DNA from 2 places in the Thermoanaerobacterium sp. RBIITD genome. Region 2 is predicted to be linked to the other one. Evidence: riboswitches for the same ligand, from Rfam matches in the RefSeq annotation. Region 2 holds a riboswitch; the other holds the start of a gene.

Region 1 (14,784 bases), 860 kb from region 2:
GGAAAATTTAAGCGGGTAAGATACCCGCTTTAATACTGTCTACTTAGATCTATAAGATTGATAAATTCACCTTCAGACAAATATGCCTTTAAATTGCTTTTTATAATTTCAAGTGCTCTTTTCATATAATATGGCGAAATTCCCGCCATATGAGGCGTTATTATCACATTTTCCATGTCCCATAGAGGACTATTCTTAGGCAATGGCTCTTCTTCAAATACATCTAAGGCAGCACCTTCTATCTTTTTATTTTTTAGTGCGTCTATTAAAGCCTTTTCATCTACTACTCTGCCTCTTCCAATATTTATAAAATACGAGCCTTCCCTCATATTTTCAAAAAATTCCTTATTTAGCATGTGATATGTGTCATCAGTAAGTGGAAGAGCACATATGACATAATCTGATTTTGATACAGCTTTAAGCAAATCTTCATCATTATACATTTCATCAATAAATTTAGATGGTTTACCTGATCTTCTAACACCTATTGTTTTCATTCCAAATTCTTTTGAAAGTCTTGCGATTTCTTCTCCTATACTTCCAATACCTATAATACAAATTGTTTTCCCAAAAAGCTCTGAAACTCTAATTGAGCGATCCCACTCTTTATTTAACTGCTTTCTCAAAAAGGTATTTAAGCCTCTTTCAAACATAAGCATATATCCTAAAACTTGTTCTGATATTTGGTATTTATGGACGCCCCTAGAATTTGTTAATATTATCCCACGTTCTTTTAATGTCTTAAATGGCATATTATCGGCACCGGCGCTCAATAGGTGAATCCATTTTAACTTATCTGCTTTTTTGATAAGTTCAATGTCTACATCGCCATCGTAGCATATCAATATCTCTGTATTATTAATATATTTTTCAGCATCTTCCCGTCCATCTACACTGACCACATAAAATTGATTAACATAATTTTTAATCTCCTCTAAGTACTTTTTATTGACTTTTGATAAAAAAAGTATATTGTTCATAATGCACCACCTATATAATAAATATTCTCTATAGAAAGCGATATTCCTCCATATCAATAAAATAACGTACTTTTATTATATTAAATTTTTATTCCATTTCATTACATATAATCCAAAGTATTAAAGTTAATCACAATATCCACAAAGTTATCCACAGCTATAACAACATACTGTCAAAGCTCTATAGACATTTTTCCACAAAGTTCACATCTTTTTCGTCAACAATTAAAAAGTTTTAAATAAGGAATGGCATTTAAGTCTAGCCCTGACGTTTTTCCGCGAACAAAGTCAAAATATCCAGCACTTGCTATCATTGCACCATTATCAGTACAAAAAATTTGCTTAGGATAATGCAGTAGGAATCCTTCCTCCTTAGCTATTTCATCAAGCCTTGCCCTTAAGAGGCTATTTGATGCAACACCACCGGCAATGGAAATCTTTTTTAAGTTTTTATATTTAGCGGCTTTAACAAGCTTATATGTTAAGACATCAACTACATTTTTTTGAAAGCTTGCAGCATAATCGGCAATATTTATTGAATACCCTTTTTGCTTTTCATGATTGAGCTGATTTATTACAGCTGTCTTTAATCCACTAAAACTGAAGTCGAAGTTATCTTTTTCCATGAAAGATTTGGGAAACTTATACTTTTCAGGATCTCCTTCTTTCGCTATTTTGTCGATTTTAGGGCCTCCTGGATAGCCAAGCCCTAAGGCTCTTGCAACTTTGTCAAAGGCTTCACCAGCAGCATCATCAACGGTCCTTCCTAAAACTTCATAAACTCCATAGTCTTTTACATGAACAATGTGACTATGTCCGCCAGATGCTATTAAGCAAATAAATGGTGGTTCAAAGTCACCACCAAGATAATTAGCTGAAATATGTCCTTCGATATGATTTACACCAACAAAAGGCAATCCTTTTCCATATGCCAGCGCTTTTCCATATGAAAGTCCTACTAGTAATGCACCGACGAGTCCAGGTCCATATGTTGCGGCAACAACATTTACATCGTCAAGCGTAATATATGCATCATCAAGCGCTTTTGTCACAACTTCTCCTATTACTTCTATATGATTCCTCGATGCTATCTCAGGTACTACACCACCGTATTTTTTATGTATTTCTATCTGAGAATATATTACATTCGACATTACATACTTGCCATTTTCGACGATGCTCGCCGATGTTTCATCACAAGATGTTTCAATTCCTAATACAAGTAAATCCTGATGCATAAAATACCTCCTTACATATCGTATTTCCACATTATTATTGCATCCTCATTATTGTCCTGATAATAACCTCTTCTCTTTCCTACAGGTCTAAATCCATATTTTTTATACAATGATTGTGCTATAAAGTTTGTTGCCCTAACTTCCAGCGTCATGGAGGTGATTCCCTTTTTCTTTGCCAAATTAATGAGTCCTTCGACAATCGCAGAACCGATTCCCAATCCTCTAAAATCAGGATGTACCGCAATATTTGTTATATGGCCTTCATCAATAACAACCCAAAAACCGCCATATCCGACCGTTTTGCCATCAACTTCGGCTACAATATAGTGTGCACATTTATTTTTTGTTATCTCCATTAAAAAAGATTCTCTTGTCCACGGTACTGAAAAGCATAAATTTTCTATCTCTAAAACCTTATCAATATCGCATTTTTTCATGCAACGAATATTAATCAACATATATAAATTCAACCCCTCATTACTTTTAAAGAATATTTATTATTTAGTGTTTTCTAAAACTGCCGGTTTTCTTATATAATATGGTTTAAAATCTATATATGTGTTTAATTCGTCACATTTGATTTTCTCTATAGCTTGAATACCTATCGACGATGCCCTAGCTATATTATCAACAGATGATGCAAAAAATGTATTAAAATCATATTTTTTATTTAAAAATTCTTTATATGATGTAACACCATCACCAATATACATAACATCTGAGTTATAATTTTTAATTATATCAGGTAAGTCTTTAGCCTTCATGAGGATCGTATCAGATAGCTTTTTAAGTTCATTGCCACCTCTATAAAAAGATGTATACACATAGCCTCTTAACGCATCAATAACAGGGCATATTATGCCTTTAAATTCACTAACATTAAATGCAAGACCGTCAAGGGAAGACACACCAACAATAGGTACACTCAATGCCTGTGCAAGCCCCTTTGCTGTAGCAGCTCCAATTCTAAGCCCTGTAAACGAACCGGGTCCTTCGCATACTGCAATATGCGTTATTTCTTCTTTTTTTGTTTCAGCCATTTTAAGTATTTCATCGATCATAGGCATTAATATTACCGAATGCCTTAAATGATTTATTGAAAATTCACCTATTACACCTTCTTCATCAACAATAGCGACGGTGGCTGTCTTTGAGGAAGAATCTATAGCAAGTATCTTCATCATTTCATCTCCTTAAGTATATCTTCATACTTTTTCCCGCAAGGCGCAATTTCTATAACTCTTTCATCATCGGTAGAACCTGAATCTATATGTACGTAAAGATATTCTTTGGGAATAAGCGGTTTTATTTTTTCAGGCCACTCTATAACACAAACACCATTGCCGTAAAAATACTCCTCATAACCTATATCGTATAATTCCGTATAATCCTCTATCCTGTAAACATCAAAATGGTATAATGGTGTATTGCCCATATGTTCATTCACAATCATAAATGTCGGGCTTGTCACATAATCTAAAATCCCCATACCTTTTGCAATACCTTTTGTTAAAACAGTTTTACCGGTACCGAGATTTCCTGAAAGTAATACTATATCACCTTTTTTTAATAATTTTCCTAGTTTAACACCCAAATTTTCGGTTTCTTTAGCATTTTTTGTTGCAATTTTTATTTTCATATTTTACACCACCATAAATTTTATACAATTATTATATACCAAGTATAACACAAATCAAACGCATAGTATGCCAATAAAAAAAGCGGATAAAATCCGCCATTTTAAATAATTCTTAATTTACATATGCAACATTGGTGAAAGCTTTTTGTATATAAGGAATGTAATAAGCGATAGTACAAGTCCTTTTAGTATATTAAATGGAAATATGCCATATGATATGAGTGTCTTCAAATCAACAATATGACTATTGGCAGTTTTTCCCATCCCGATAATGGCACTTAGCGGCCATCCCATAATTTTTTGATATAACGGCAAAAATACATAATAATTGAGTATTGAACCTGCAAAAGCCATGGCAATTGTTCCAACCAGCATTGCAATTAATGCAACTTTTTTCGATTTATTTTTCTTGTAGATAGTTCCTACAGTATAAACAAATATTGAGCCTACAATAAAATTTGCGATCTCTCCGATACCACCTGTCTGGCTTACAGGTAAATGTATTACGTTTTTAACAATCTCTACAAAAATACCATATATGGGTCCTAATGCAAAGGATGCTAAAAGCGGTGGTATATCGCTGAAATCGAATTTTAGAAAACTGGGAAATAATGGTACCTGGAACTCAAGGTACATAAGTACAAATGCAATTGCCGACAATAACCCCACAGTTACTATTACTCTTGTTTTACTATACTCCATAATAACCCCTCCATATCAAAAATCCTGAAGAATATATCTTCAGGATTTTGTATCACAATAAAAATAAAATCTTCTTTCCTCCAGACTTTACTGTCGGCCTTGGAATCACACCAAGTCCACCGCTTCCGCGGGTCGCGGGCTTGCTTTTGCTTACCGCCGGTCGGGAATTTCACCCTGCCCTGAAGATATTCTTTATTATTTATTTATTTCAACATATATTTTTTCACAAAAATATCATTTTGTCAAGATAATTTTTATCCTTCCTTTAAGAATTCTAATTCAATCAACTTTTTATAACAGTCCCTGCTCTTCCAGAAAGTGCATCAGAAGCCTTTTCCAATGATGTTATTATCGCTTTTCTTCCAGGTTTTGATTTTGCAAATCTTATGGAAGCCTTTACTTTCGGCAACATGCTACCCGGTACAAATTGGCCTTCATCTAAATATTTTTGTGCTTCTTCTACAGAAATCTCACCGAGTGCTTTTTCATTAGGTTTTTTATAATTGATATAGACTTTTTCAACAGCGGTAAGTATCAAAAGAATATCTGCATTTATATCCTCCGCAAGTTTTTCAGATGCAAGGTCTTTATCAATAACAGCGGCAACTCCCCTCAAGCTTCCATTTTCTCTAATAACAGGTATACCACCGCCACCTGCTGTTATTACTATAACACCATTATTCTCAAGAAGTTTTATCGTTTTAAGTTCTACGATCTCTTTAGGGTCAGGTGATGCAACTACTCTTCTATAACCTCTTCCACTGTCTTCTACCATTTCATAGCCCTTGCACTTTTTAAGTATTTCGGCTTCTTCTTTTGAATAAAATGGTCCTATTGGTTTTGTTGGTTTCAAAAAAGCCGGATCATTTTTATCAACTACAACCTGTGTAACAATTGTTGCAACATCTCTATCTATATTTCTCTCCTTAAAAACTTCTCCAAGGCATTGCTGTATCATATATCCTATCATACCTTGACTTTCAGCACCACATACATCAAATGGCATGGCAGGTATTACATTTGAAGCTGTTTCATTTTGTATTACAATATTACCAACCTGCGGGCCATTTCCATGTGTTATTATGATAGAATAGCCTTTTTCTATTATATCTACAATATATCCTGCTGTCCTTTTAACGACATCAAGCTGAGCTTCCGCAGTAGGCGGAGTATTTTTATCCTGCAAAGCATTTCCCCCAAGTGCTATAACTACTTTTTCCTCCATGTTATCCTCCTACATAAGCAATTAATAACATTCTACATTATATCATTTTATTCATGTTTTGAATAGTAGAAAAATAAATATCCGAACACATATTGCTCGGATATCTTCTTATAAATTTATAGCATTGTAGCAAGCATTACAGCCTTTATCGTATGTTTTCGATTTTCAGCTTCATCCCATACCCTCGATTGTTTTCCTTCTATTACATCAAGTGTCACTTCCTGACCCTTTATCGCCGGTAAACAATGAAGGAATATAGTATCATCTCTTCCCGTCTTTCTCATTAAATCTTCATTAACCTGAAATGGCCTTAGCAATGCTTCTCTTTCCTTCTGTTTGGCTTCTTCCCCCATCGATGCCCATACATCAGTATATATAGCATGTGCACCATCTACACCTTCACCAGGTACATCTGTTATTGTAAAAGTAGCTCCATTCTCCTTTGCCATTTCTTTTACTTCATTTATGTATGCATCAGATGGCCATAGCTCCTTTGGAGAATTTATGACGTAGTCCATACCCATCTTTGCACACCCAATCGCTAATGTATTTGCCATATTATTTCTTCCATCGCCGACAAACACTAACTTAGTGCCCTTAAGAAATCCAAACTCCTCTTCGACAGTCATGAGGTCTGCTAAAACCTGTGTTGGATGATATTCATCAGTTAGTCCATTGAATACTGGTATACCAGAATATTTTGCAAGTGCTTCAACAGTGCTTTGCTTAAAACCCCTAAATTCTATTGCATCAAACATCCTTCCAAGGACTCTTGCAGTGTCTTCTATTGATTCTTTCGCACCAAGCTGAATATCATCTGTCGACAAAAATACTGGATATCCACCTTCCTCACCAAAAGCCGTCTCAAATGCACATCTCGTCCTTGTTGAACGCTTTTCAAATATCAGCGCAATTGTTTTACCAAGAAATCTCTGATGAACAATCCCTGCTCTTCTTTCAGCTTTTACTTCTTTCGCAATGTCAAGAAGGTATCTTATCTCTTGCGGCGTATAGTCTTTTAATGTTAATAAGCATCTGCCTTTTAAATTAAATGCCATTTATTTTCCTCCTTATGTATTCATCTACTTAATTTTATATTATTAATAATTCATAGTAAAGACTTTATGCTTTATATACTATTTCACCATTTATAAATACATATTTAGTCTTTGTTTTTATTTCAATCGGGCTTCCATCAAAAACCGCAATATCGGCGTCTTTGCCCTTTTCAATGCTTCCAACTCTATCAGATATACCTACAATCTTTGCGGGATTTATCGTTATTGCCTTCAAAGCCTCCATCTCATCCATTCCTTCTTTTACTGCAAGTCCAGCACATATTGGTAGATAATTTAGTGGTATCACCGGATGATCTGTCATAATTGCCACATCTAGGCCTGCTTTTGATAAGATTCCCGGTGTCTTAAATGTAAGATTTATAAGTTCTATCTTTGACCTCTCAGAAAGAGATGGCCCAACAATTACTTTTGCATTTTCCTTTACGAGATAATCTGCGATTAGGTGTCCTTCTGTACAATGGTCAAGTGTTATATCAACATTAAATTCCTTCGCAATCCTTAGTGCCGTAAATATATCATCAGCTCTATGGGCATGAGCCTTTAGAGGTATTTCATGCTTTAATACTTTTACTAAAGCCTCAAGTCCCAAATCCCTACTAGGTCTTTTCTCATCATCATCAGCATACTTCTCCATATTTTCCATATATTCCTGTGCTTTTATAAGTTCTTGTCTTAATAATGCTGCAACAGCCATTCTTGTAGTCGGCATTTTATGTTGTTCATTGTATACCGTCTTTGGATTTTCGCCAAAGGCAACTTTAACTGCTACAGGTGCCTTTATTATCATATCATCTATTCTTTTACCATATGTTTTTATCGCCGCAAATTGTCCTCCTATTACATTGGCACTACCAGGCCCTGTAACTGCAGTCGTTACACCAGCTTCGTATGCTTCTTCAAAGTATTTATCCATTGGATTTATCCCGTCGATAGCCCTCATCTGTGGTGTTATAGGATCCGTTGCCTCGTTTCCATCAGCGCCCTCAAATCCCATGGCATTTTCCCACATTCCGAGATGGCAATGAGCATCAATCATACCAGGCATAACAGTAAGACCAGTAACATCAATCACATCAGCATCTAGTGGTGCAATAATATCTTCACCTACATCAAGAATTTTACCATCATCTATAAGTACATCTGCTTTATCATAATTTTTACCTGCCATTGTCAGGACTTTTCCACCTTTTAAAAGATACATTATGTATACCCCCTCAGTGTTTAAGCGCAATGTTATTTTTGCGCCATTAAATGATTTTTCTTGATAAAAGAATCTTAAAAATATTATATCATACAATGAAATGAAATCCATGAAATGATTATCAACATGTGATATAATTTTATTAGCCTTCTTGTGAGAAGAGGTGCATGCCATAAATAATATTATTTTCCATCTACCTAACTATAATATTAAAATTCGTGATATTGTAAACATCATTTATTATAATCTCTTAATTTTTTCATTACCTTATCCTTATTATATAATCCTATAGTAAATAATAATATCGCTATTATTGAGATTATTATAGCTATAGTATAGTTTTTAATTTCCAAGTTTGCACCGATATATGCCGAAATTACAATCCCAGGCAATCTAGCTATAAGTGTTATTATAAAGAAATTAATGAATTTAACAGGTGTTAAACCGGCTATATATGATAGAGCATCCTTAGGAAGTCCTGGTAAAAAAAACAAAAGAAATAATACAAATTCGCCTTTTTCATTGTTTATAATATAATCAAATTTATTTAGCTTTTCCTCTGATAATAAGTTTCTTACAAAGTCAAACCCTAGCAATCGTGCAACAATAAAACATATTAAAGAACCAATGGTAATACCAACTATCGAATATATAGATCCAAAAAATGTGCCGTAGAGATACCCGCCTGCAATCTGGACTACTTCGCCTGGTATCACAAATATCACGACCTGAATTATTTGTATCGCAATAAAAATTAATATACCAACAGTGCCGAAATTTTTTATCCATCTTTCAAATTTTACTGGATTTTTTAAAAGATATGTCAAGTCTTTACCATATGTCAGCAAAATCCACACAAATAAGAAGATAAATGCAATTATCAATATCCCATTTAATATCAATTTTCTTTTGTCTTTTTTCACGGGATTACCCTCCAATTTTTATTATTATATAAACATTGTATTATTATCAATGTCTTTAAATCTACTTTCATCGTATGGCATAGCTGATTTTACATTTACTATTTTTATTTCAGGATATCTTAAAGCAGTCAAGTATCCACCAAATACACAACCTGTATCAATATTTACGGTTTTATTTGTAAATCGCGGCTCTTTAACTGGTGTATGCCCATAAACAACAAAAGAACTTCCCTTATACCTTTTTGCCCAATCAAGCCTTACTGGTGTTCCATCAAGATTTTTCTCACCAGTTATATCACCATATAAGACAAACTGTTTAACCTTATTCCCATAGTATCCGATATAATCTTCACGTATTCCAGCATGTGCAACGACAAGTTTTCTATTGTCAAGTATGAGGTATAGTGGTGCACTTTCGTATAGTTCAGTAAAATGAGCTATAATTATTTGCCTTGTTGTCTCATTTAATTCATTAATTTCGGCAACGGTTGTCTCAAGTCCATGTATTATCTTAACTTTATGGTTTAAAAAATACCTATAAAGTTTATTGCAATGATTTCCAGGTATATACAAAGCATTGCCACTCTTTACATTTTTATAAACTAATTCTATGACACCGACGGAATCCGGCCCTCTGTCTGTTATATCACCAAGAAAAACAAGTTTTCTGCCACTAGGGTGCGTATATACATCATCTTTTAATTTATACCCTAACATATCAATCAGTTTTATTAATTCATCATAACATCCATGAACATCGCCAATAATATCATACGCCGTCAAATTAATACCTCCATAAAGAAATAATATTCTTTATTATTATTCCTCTTTTTAAAAAAGTAATATATAAGTTATATGAACATTATATTTTTTACAAAATATAACATCAATTATATTATAATATAGATTACTTAATAGTTGCAATAAAACTTAAAATAGCAGGTTGTTTTACTCACCTGCTAATCAATGGTCAATTTTTTATGCTATAATTAATGTCAAAATTTTGTAATAATAAAACACACATGCACCTTTTATTTCATTGAAAGGGATATTCTATTTCTATCAATATCTACATCAAGAACTTTCACTTTTACAATATCACCTACAGATACTACATCTAATGGATGTTTAATATAATTTTGTGACATCTCCGATATATGAACGAGCCCATCAGTGTGCACACCTATATCAACAAAGCATCCGAAATCAACAACATTTCTGACTGTACCCATAAGCTCCATACCAGGTTTTAGCTGTTCTATTGTCATTACATCTGACATAAGTATAGGTTTTGGAAGCTCTTCTCTAGGGTCTCTTCCGGGTTTTTTCAGCTCATTTACGATATCTTTTAAAGTTGGTAAGCCTATTTCATATTCTTCTGAGATTTTATTTAACCCATAATCTTCAAGTCTATGAGCAAATTCCCTCAAATTATTAGAATTTAATTCATCTTTTTTATATTTAAACTTTTCAAGTAGTGTATCTAATACTTCATATCTTTCGGGGTGAACTCCTGTCGAATCAAAGATATTATCGCCATTAATTATCCTTAAAAAGCCAGCACATTGAGTAAACGCAGCTTCCCCAAGCCTTTTTACTTTTTTCAGCTGTTTTCGGTCTTTAAATACGCCAATTTCGTTGCGATATTCAACTATATTCTTAGCAATAGATGAATTTATTCCAGATACATATTTTAAAAGTGATACAGATGCCGTATTTAAATCCACACCAACGCTATTAACACAATCCTCGACAACTCCATTTAGTGCCTCACCGAGCATTTTTTGATTTACATCATGCTGATACTGTCCAACACCTATCGATTTTGGATCAATCTTCACAAGTTCTGCAAGCGGATCCTGTAGCCTCCTCGCCATTGATATTGCTCCTCTTAAGCTTACATTGATATCAGGAAATTCCTCCGTTCCAAGTTCTGATGCAGAATAAACCGATGCACCTGCTTCATTTACGATGACATGTTTCAATGACATATCTAACTCTTTAATAAGATCTGCTATGAATTGCTCACTTTCTCGTGATGCTGTACCATTTCCAAGAGATATTAGACCTACATTGTACTTCTCAATTAAATCTTTTAATACCTTTTTAGCACCTTCAATGTCATTTTGCGGTGGTGTGGGATATACCGTTGCAGTATCGAGAAGCTTGCCTGTCACATCAACTACTGCTATTTTACATCCCGTCCTATACGCAGGGTCAAATCCCATTACAACATACCCTTTTACAGGAGGTTGTAGGAGAAGGCTTTTTAGGTTTTGCTTAAATACGCTGATGGCCTTTTCTTCTGCCTTTTCTGTTAGTGTATTTCTAATGTCTCTTTCTATAGATGGTGATATAAGCCTTTTGTATGAATCATTTATAGCATTTATATGATATTCCTTAAAAATTGAATCATTTTTGACATTAGAAGTTATTATGTCATTTATTATCTTGTTAGTATCTACATCAATTTTCACTGAAATAAATTTTTCTCTCTCAGCCCTATTAATAGCCAAAATTCTATGTGATGGTATTTTTTTAACAGCCTCTTTATAGTCATAGTACATCTCATACGGTGATTTTTCTTCTTTCAAAGCTTCTGTTATTATTAATCCATTATTCCACGTGTAATCCCTTATGTATTTTCTTATTTCCGCATTATCTGAAATATCTTCAGCTATTATATCCTGTGCTCCCTGATAGACTTCTTCAATAGTTTGCACATTTTCATTTAAATATTTCAATGCATAATCTTCTGGATTGCCTTCTTTTATGTTTCCATCGGCAATCAATTTAGCTAATCCTTCTAGACCTTTTTCTTTCGCAATAGTTGCCCTTGTTCGTCTTTTGGGTCTGAATGGTCTATATATATCATCAATTTCTTGTAGTGTTTTGCTATTTTCGATTTTTGTTTTTATGTCATCAGTAAGTTTTCCTTGCTCATCGATTAATCTTATTGTATCCTGCTTTTTCTCTTCAAGATTTCTCAAATATGTAAGCCTATCATAAAAATTTCTTAGAACTTCGTCAGAAAGGCTTCCTGTCACTTCTTTTCTGTATCTTGCAATAAATGGTATCGTATTACCTTCATCAATAAGCTTTATAGTATTTAGAACCTGAAAATCCTTTAAATTAAACTCCTGTTTTAAAGTCAAGGTTATCCTATCCATATAATTCTCCTTTATTCTTATATTAAAAGGGATATCAAATGATATCCCTTATGATACTTGCTGCTTCAAATACGCATTGATAAATTCGTCAATATCCCCATCCATTACGGCATTGACATTCCCTACTTCATAATTCGTCCTATGGTCTTTTACAAGTGTATACGGTTGAAATACATAGGACCTTATTTGGTTTCCCCATCCTGCTTCTTTGTGTTCACCTTTTAGGTCATCTATCTTTTCTTTCTGCTCCTTTATCATAAGGTCCATCAATTTTGCCTTAAGCATCTTCATTGCTGTCTCCTTGTTGGATATCTGGGAACGCTCTGATTGACATTGAACGATAATTCCCGTTGGTAAATGCGTTATCCTTATGGCTGATTCAGTCTTATTGACATGCTGGCCACCGGCACCTGATGACCTGTAGGTATCTACTTTTAAATCTTCTGGTCTAATATCTACATGGATGTCGTCATCTATCTCAGGTAAAACTTCAACAAGTGCAAAAGATGTATGCCTTCTACCAGCTGCATCGAATGGAGATATCCTGACTAATCTGTGGACACCAGCTTCACATTTAAGGTATCCGTATGCAAAAGCACCTTTTACCATTATAGTGACATTTTTAACACCTGCATCATCACCGGGCAGATAATCTACTGTTTCAACTTCATAATTTTTTTGAGTAGCCCACCTCATATACATGCGTAAGAGCATCTCTGTCCAATCCTGTGCTTCTGTACCACCTGCACCAGCATGTATAGAAAGTATAGCATTGCTTCTGTCATAAGGTCCACTTAAAAGTGTCTTTATCTTCATCTCTTTTATCCTTTTATCAAGCTCTTTATACTCATGTTCAACCTCATGTGTAAGTGATTCATCATCTTCTTCAAGCCCTAATTCTATCAATGCATTTAAATCTTCCCAAGCTTTTACAAGTGAATTATATTCTGATATAAGCTCTTTTAAGTCTTTAGATTTTTTAGATAGCTCCTGAGATTTCTTAAGGTCATTCCAGAAATCTGGATCTGCCATCTTTTTATCTATTTCTGCAACTTCTCTTTTGGCACCTTCTATGTCAAAGAGAAGCCCCCATTTCGTTTATAGTGTTTATCATATTTGCAACTTCTGCTTTATAATCCTCTAACACCACGTCATCTCCTTTATCTATTTGATAATAATACAGGACACGAAACCATCTCCTGCCTAGATTTTTACTATAGATTTGCACCACAGCATTTTTTATATTTTTTGCCACTGCCACATGGACATGGATCATTTCTGCCGACTTTTTTCTTCTTCACAATAGGCTTTCTAGGTTCATTATTGCCGCCTTGGCTCGTTGCTACAGGCTTTGCAACCTGTTCCCTATGTGGCATATTGTCATTCTTTATCTCTATATGGTAGAGGAATTTTACAGTATCTTCCTGTATAGAGTTTACTAAATCTTCAAACATATCAAATCCGATTTTTTTATACTCTATAACAGGATCAATCTGTCCATATGCTCTTAAGCCAATTCCTTGGCGCAGTTGGTCCATCTCATCAATGTGATCCATCCATTTTGTATCAACGACTTTCAAGAGTACAACTCTTTCTATTTCTCTCATCTGTGGACCAATCTGTTGTTCTTTTCTTTCATACTGCCTTACAGCTTCTTCATAAATTATATCTGTAAGCATTTCCTTATCGAGTCTTCCAAAATCTACATCTATTACTACACTATCTTTTTCTAAGAATAAATCATAAAGGTGGTTTAAAAGTCCATCAATATCCCATTCCTCGGGATATTTGCTACCAGCAGTATATATCTCAACATTTCTCTTTATTATTTCTTTTACCATGTCAAGGATGTACTGCCTTAAATCTTCACCTTCCAAGACTTTTCTTCTCTCTTTATATATTATTTCCCTTTGTTTATTCATTACATCATCATATTCAAGGACATTTTTCCTGACATCAAAGTTTATTCCTTCAACTTTTTTCTGTGCCTGTTCAATCTGTTTAGTCAAAATCTTATGCTCAATAGGCTGGTCATCTTCTATCCCAAGAGTATTCATCATGTTTTTAATTCTTTCTGAGCCAAAGAGTCTCATAAGGTCATCCTCTAGGGATATATAAAACTTTGATTCGCCAGGGTCCCCTTGACGTCCTGAACGCCCTCTTAACTGATTATCAATTCTTCTTGATTCATGTCTTTCGGTTCCTATTATATAAAGACCGCCGAGCTTAACGACTTCTTCGTGTTCTTTCTCGGTTTCTTTCCTCATCTCGCTTAACAGTTCCTGGTATCTTTGTCTTGCCTTTATTAGTTCCTCACTTTTTAATGGGCCATAACCAGATGCTTCTGAAATGTCCTCAGGGGAGTACCCTTCTTCGATCATTTTCTTCTTTGCAAGAAATTCAGGATTGCCACCAAGGATGATATCTGTACCACGTCCAGCCATATTTGTCGCGATTGTGACAGCACCTTTTCTACCTGCCTGTGCTATGATTTCTGCTTCTTTTTCGTGGTATTTAGCATTTAAAACCTGGTGCTTAACACCAAGCTTTTTAAGCATATTACTTAATTTCTCAGATTTTTCTATTGTAATGGTGCCAACAAGTACAGGCTGTCCTTTTTTATGGTG
Region 2 (5,427 bases):
AAGAATTGCGTCTTTTGATACATATCTGTGCTGCCAAAATCTCGAATCAAGTGATTGATTTCTATTGTCCCCCATCATAAAATAATGATTTGGTGGAACTTTATATGGGCCAAATACACCATTTTTATCCATGGGTTCTTTAAGATAAGGTTCCTTTATTGCAACACCATTTCTATATAGGATGCCATTCTTTATTTCAATTGTATCCCCGCCAATACCTATTACTCTTTTTACAAAATTTACTGATGGATCATCAGGATACCTAAAAACGACTATATCTCCTCTTTTAATTGGCTCAAATCTGTATATAAATTTGTTCTCTATAAATTTATCATTTAACTGTATCGTATTTAGCATCGAACCAGTCGGTACATCTACAAGTTCGAAAATATAAGTCCTAATAAACAAAGCTATAATGAATGCAAGGCCAATCGTTATAATCCAGCTTATTAATTCCTTTCGAGCATTACTTTTCATTGTTCAATCCCCTTATCGAAATATACAAAAATATTATATCACATTGAAGTACCAAATACTAATTCAAAAATTAAAAACCAATAAATATTAATATGTATATTCTAATAAAATATGTCAATAATTAAAATATCTAATAGTTAAGGGGGGTATTGCATGAACGAAATTAAATATATTTTAGAACTTGCCAATATAAAAGATACAGAGTATAAAAACACACTTGCAATTACATCTCTAATTGAGCTTCTAATTGAAAAGGGTGTTATATCACAGTCCGAAATAGCAAAAAAATCATACGAAATAAAAATAAAAACCGCCCAATAAAATCCGGAAATACCGGATTTTATTTATTAATAGTAGACATAAGCTTTTTGTCATATTATAATTATTGTAAGGAGGGATCGAGGTGAAAGAATTTATCTCAAAATATGGCAGTAATTTAAAGGACATGTTAACTATTTTGGTTGTAGTAATTGCTTTTTACCTGTTGGCATTTAAATTAATTCCTTTTTTGATGCCCTTCGCAATTGCATTATTTTTAGCTATTCTTATTGATCCAGCCGTCGAATTTTTTGAAAAGAAATTAAGAATACCGCGAGGAATTTCTTCTATCTTACTGATATTTATGTTGATTGCAATAATAGGCCTTTTAATTACACTTTTGATAACACAACTGATTTTTGAGCTCAATACGCTTGCAGAATACGCACCAAAGTATACAAAAAATTTCGATTTGATTATACCTGATACGATAGATAGGATCAGAAGATATTACATTACATTGCCACCAAACATTACAACATTTTTTGAGAATAACCTTCAGTCAATTCTGAATAATATATCTATCATTGCAAAAAACATAGCTTCATGGCTTTTAAGTTTAGCTGCAAAGTTACCAAATTTATTCTTTATGACGCTTATAACAATTGTTTCAACATACTTCTTAAGCAAGGATAAATGGATGATAATCAATTTTTTTAAAAGACAATTCCCATCCGTCTGGACTAAACACGCAAATTACATAAAAATCGAACTATTTCAAACACTTATTGGTTTTTTAAGGGCTGAAATAATCATAATGTTTATAACATTTATGGAAGTTTCAATAGGCCTGACTATCATTGGATTTGATTATGCATTTTTATTAGGCTTGATAGTTAGTTTCGTCGATATACTACCTGTTTTGGGTTCTGGTTCAGTTCTAGTGCCATGGGCTTTATATAACATACTTACTAAAAACTATATGATAGGAATATATTTATTAATACTCTTAGGTTTCGTAACAGTTGTAAGGCAAATCATAGAGCCAAAAATTGTAGGAAAAAGCATAGGTCTCCACCCACTTGTAACGCTTCTCTCTATGTTTATTGGTGCAAAGCTTTTTGGCGGTTTAGGCCTTATAATGGGGCCCGTGTTCGTGGTTTTATTTAAAACACTTCAAAAAGCCGGAATCGTGCCATCTTGGAAATAAAAATAATTTAAAATGAAAAACCTCCTAATAGGAGGTTTAAATTTGTTTGCTTTCATCATCATATTCATTATTTACATTTTTTGTTAATTTTAGCATCTGGCCAGCATTAAATATGTGTGGCCCAAAATTTGATTACTCCCTACAACTGTAACATACTTTTTATCCATTTTTATAAAACCTACATCTGATATTCTGTAAATATCATATCAAATAGAAAGTTCATAGTACGGTAGTATTATATTCTTTTAATAAATTTGCCATCTCTATCGCCGAAACTGCAGCATCAAAACCTTTATTACCAGCTTTTGTACCAGACCTTACAATCGCCTGTTCAATCGTATCTGTCGTAAGTACGCCAAATATAACAGGTGTATCAAAATCAATCGAAACTTTTGCAATTCCCTTTGATACTTCATTTGCAACATAATCAAAATGTGGCGTATCTCCTCTTATTACTGCACCAAGTGAAATAATGGCGTCATATTTTTTTTTCATTACCATTTTTTTCGCTATAAGAGGCAATTCAAATGCACCGGGAGTCCAGGCGATTTCTATATCGTCATCTTTTACACCATGCCTCTTAAGTGCATCTAGAGCACCGTCTAAAAGCTTATTTGTTATGAATTCATTGAACCTGCTTATAACTATTCCTATTTTTAAACCTTCACCAATGAGTTTGCCTTCATATATTTTCAAGTTAATCTCTCCTCACAAATAATTTATATATAAAATTATCATAGTCTCCATTTACAAAATCAGAAAGAAAACTGTCCCATGTCCGGATTTCATACAGCGTGAAGGATGTGGCCCATCCTTTCCTTTTTTGTTTCAAGGTATTTTTCATTATGATCATTTGGACATATCTCTATAGGGACCCTTTCTACTATTTCAAGTCCATAACCTGATATACCGGCTAATTTTTTAGGATTATTAGTCATTATTCTAAGCTTTTTTAAGCCCAAATCTTTTAAGATCTGTGCTCCTATACCGTATTCTCTCATATCCGCCGGAAATCCAAGCTTTAGATTTGCATCTACAGTATCAAGACCACCGTCTTGAAGGTGATATGCTTTTATCTTGTTTATAAGGCCAATTCCTCTACCCTCCTGTCTTAGGTATAGGAGAACGCCACCTTCCTGTCCAATCTTTGTTAGTGCGGCATGTAGCTGGTCACCACAATCACATCTTAAAGATCCCATTATTTCGCCTGTTAAGCATTCTGAATGTACTCTCACAAGTGTAGGTTCTTCAGTTAACTCTCCTTTTATAAGTGCCACATGTTCTTTCCCCGTTAGAATTTCTTCATATCCTATTATTTTGAAATCCCCATATTTTGTAGGTAACTGTGCTTCAGCTACTCTTTTTACAAGTGTTTCGTTTTTCCTTCTGTATTCTATTAAGTCCGCAATAGATACTATTTTAAGATTAAATTTCTTAGAAAACTCTAAAAGGTCAGGAAGCCTCGCCATTGTACCATCATCTTTTATTATCTCACATATTACACCGGCACTTTTAAGGCCAGCAAGCTTTGCAAGGTCAAAGGCAGCTTCTGTATGTCCTGCTCTTTTTAATACACCGCCATCTTTTGCTCTTAATGGAAATACATGTCCAGGCTTTGTAAAATCCTCCGGTTTAGCATTATCATCAATAAGCATTTTTATGGTTAATGCTCTCTCATATGCGGAAATCCCTGTTTTACAATCCTTATAATCCACAGATACAGTAAAAGCAGTTTCTTTATGATCAGTATTATTTTCAACCATCTGGTAAATTCCAAGCTCATTAAGTCTCTTTTCCGTCATTGGAGCACATACAAGACCACGGCCGTACTTTATCATAAAATTAATGTGCTCTCCTGTAACCTTTTCTGCAGCCATGACTAAGTCGCCCTCATTTTCCCTGTTTTCATCATCAACAACAATAACCATTTTACCATCTTTAATATCATTTACAACATCTTCAATCACATCAAGCAAATTTATCAGCTCCTTCTAATTCTATAAAAGAATATACCTTCAAAAATATAATAAAGCCCTGAAGTATTTATACCTCAGGGCTTTGAAACATTAAATTCTATATTATAATAAATTAAATCCTATGTTTTCATTAACTCCTTCTTTCATCCAGACTGTACTGTCGGCTCTGGAATTTAACCAGATCAGCCATAGGCTCGCGGGCTATACCGCCGGTATGGAATTACACCAATCCCTGAAGGCATACTCTATTAAGTTATCTTAATTAATTATATAATATTTTAAAAATAAATACAATAAAAATTACACAAATCCATTATCTTTAAGCAAATCTTCAATACTCCTTTTTGGAATAATTTTTTCTATATATTTTGCTAATATATCCACTTCTATATTGACACTGTCTCCTACGCCTTTATGTTTAAGTGTTGTATAAGACTCTGTATGAGGTATTATTGATACTGTAAAATAATTCATAGATGCTTCAACAACAGTCAAGCTAATACCATCAACAGCTATGCTTCCTTTACTTACCACATACTTTGAGTATCTTTCATCAATGCTTATTTTAAATATATGTGCATTCATGTCCAAAATTTTATTGATTATAGTACCTGTTGTATCTATATGACCTGTTACAATATGACCTCCAAGCCTCCCTGTTAGACTTAACGCTCTTTCAAGGTTAACAATACTTCCATTTTTTAAGCTTCCTAAATTGCTTGACTTTAATGTTTCCGGCATTACATCCGCAGTAATTAAGTTTTTATCTATATTTGTAACTGTAAGACATACTCCATTTACAGCTATGCTATCTCCAACTTTTGTACCATCTATGACTTTTTCACATTCTATTATTAATTTAGTGAAATCACCATGTTGTAATCTTTTGACTTTGCCAACCTCTTCTATTATTCCTGTAAACATAATTCACACCCACTTTTCAATATATCCGGTTATAAGTATGTCATCATCAAACTTTGTTATCTCTATATCATTAAGCTTTATCGCATCCTTTATATAATCAATTCCATTTCCTTCTACGGGTGTTAACGCATTACTACCACCTATAATCTTTGGTGCTATATAAAACATGACTTTGTCGACTATTCCTTCTTTTAAAGCCGAGTAATTTAATGTTCCTCCTCCTTCGATAAGTACACTGTCTATGCCCATAGTTCCAAGTACTTTTATTAATTCTTTTAAATTCACTTTTCCATCTATGCTATCGACAATTATAATGTCGATAGCCAAATTCCTTAATTTATTTATTTTATCCACAGGCATTTTTTTAGTTGTTGCAATTATAGTCTTTGCCGATCTATCGCATAAAACATTTGAATCCAATGGAATTCTTCCTTGGCTATCGATTATAATCCTTGTAGGACTTTTTAACCCTCTTATTCTCGCGGTAAGGTATGGATTATCTTTGATTACCGTATTAACACCGACCATTATTGCCATGACACGTCCTCTTAACATATGGACATGCTCTCTTGATTTTTCGTT

What was found. A riboswitch is a leader RNA that binds a small molecule or an ion and turns the genes downstream of it on or off. The one in region 2 is predicted to bind FMN.
Region 1: it holds a riboswitch for FMN, as region 2 does, so the genes downstream of both, CPG45_RS02860 (ECF transporter S component) here and CPG45_RS06700 (bifunctional 3,4-dihydroxy-2-butanone-4-phosphate synthase/GTP cyclohydrolase II) in region 2, are expected to answer to the same signal.

The regions. Positions count from the first base shown of each region.
Region 1 covers NZ_LT906662.1:583,554-598,337, forward strand. Annotated here, with positions in the region: gene abc-f (ribosomal protection-like ABC-F family protein) at 1-19, shown strand, start outside; gene CPG45_RS02835 (D-2-hydroxyacid dehydrogenase) at 30-980, opposite strand; gene tsaD (tRNA (adenosine(37)-N6)-threonylcarbamoyltransferase complex transferase subunit TsaD) at 1,199-2,218, opposite strand; gene rimI (ribosomal protein S18-alanine N-acetyltransferase) at 2,230-2,676, opposite strand; gene tsaB (tRNA (adenosine(37)-N6)-threonylcarbamoyltransferase complex dimerization subunit type 1 TsaB) at 2,716-3,399, opposite strand; gene tsaE (tRNA (adenosine(37)-N6)-threonylcarbamoyltransferase complex ATPase subunit type 1 TsaE) at 3,399-3,857, opposite strand; gene CPG45_RS02860 (ECF transporter S component) at 3,975-4,559, opposite strand; FMN riboswitch at 4,624-4,750, opposite strand; gene arcC (carbamate kinase) at 4,843-5,784, opposite strand; gene argF (ornithine carbamoyltransferase) at 5,901-6,842, opposite strand; gene CPG45_RS02875 (amidohydrolase) at 6,907-8,064, opposite strand; gene CPG45_RS02880 (TVP38/TMEM64 family protein) at 8,298-8,987, opposite strand; gene prpE (bis(5'-nucleosyl)-tetraphosphatase PrpE) at 9,012-9,770, opposite strand; gene CPG45_RS02890 (Tex family protein) at 10,019-12,157, opposite strand; one part of gene prfB (peptide chain release factor 2) at 12,206-13,234, opposite strand; one part of gene prfB (peptide chain release factor 2) at 13,236-13,304, opposite strand; gene secA (preprotein translocase subunit SecA) at 13,372-14,784, opposite strand, start outside.
Region 2 covers NZ_LT906662.1:1,447,499-1,452,925, reverse strand. Annotated here, with positions in the region: gene lepB (signal peptidase I) at 1-477, opposite strand, end outside; gene CPG45_RS17005 (hypothetical protein) at 631-798, shown strand; gene ytvI (sporulation integral membrane protein YtvI) at 881-1,945, shown strand; gene ribH (6,7-dimethyl-8-ribityllumazine synthase) at 2,165-2,641, opposite strand; gene CPG45_RS06700 (bifunctional 3,4-dihydroxy-2-butanone-4-phosphate synthase/GTP cyclohydrolase II) at 2,731-3,921, opposite strand; FMN riboswitch at 4,053-4,165, opposite strand; gene CPG45_RS06695 (riboflavin synthase) at 4,222-4,845, opposite strand; gene ribD (bifunctional diaminohydroxyphosphoribosylaminopyrimidine deaminase/5-amino-6-(5-phosphoribosylamino)uracil reductase RibD) at 4,849-5,427, opposite strand, start outside.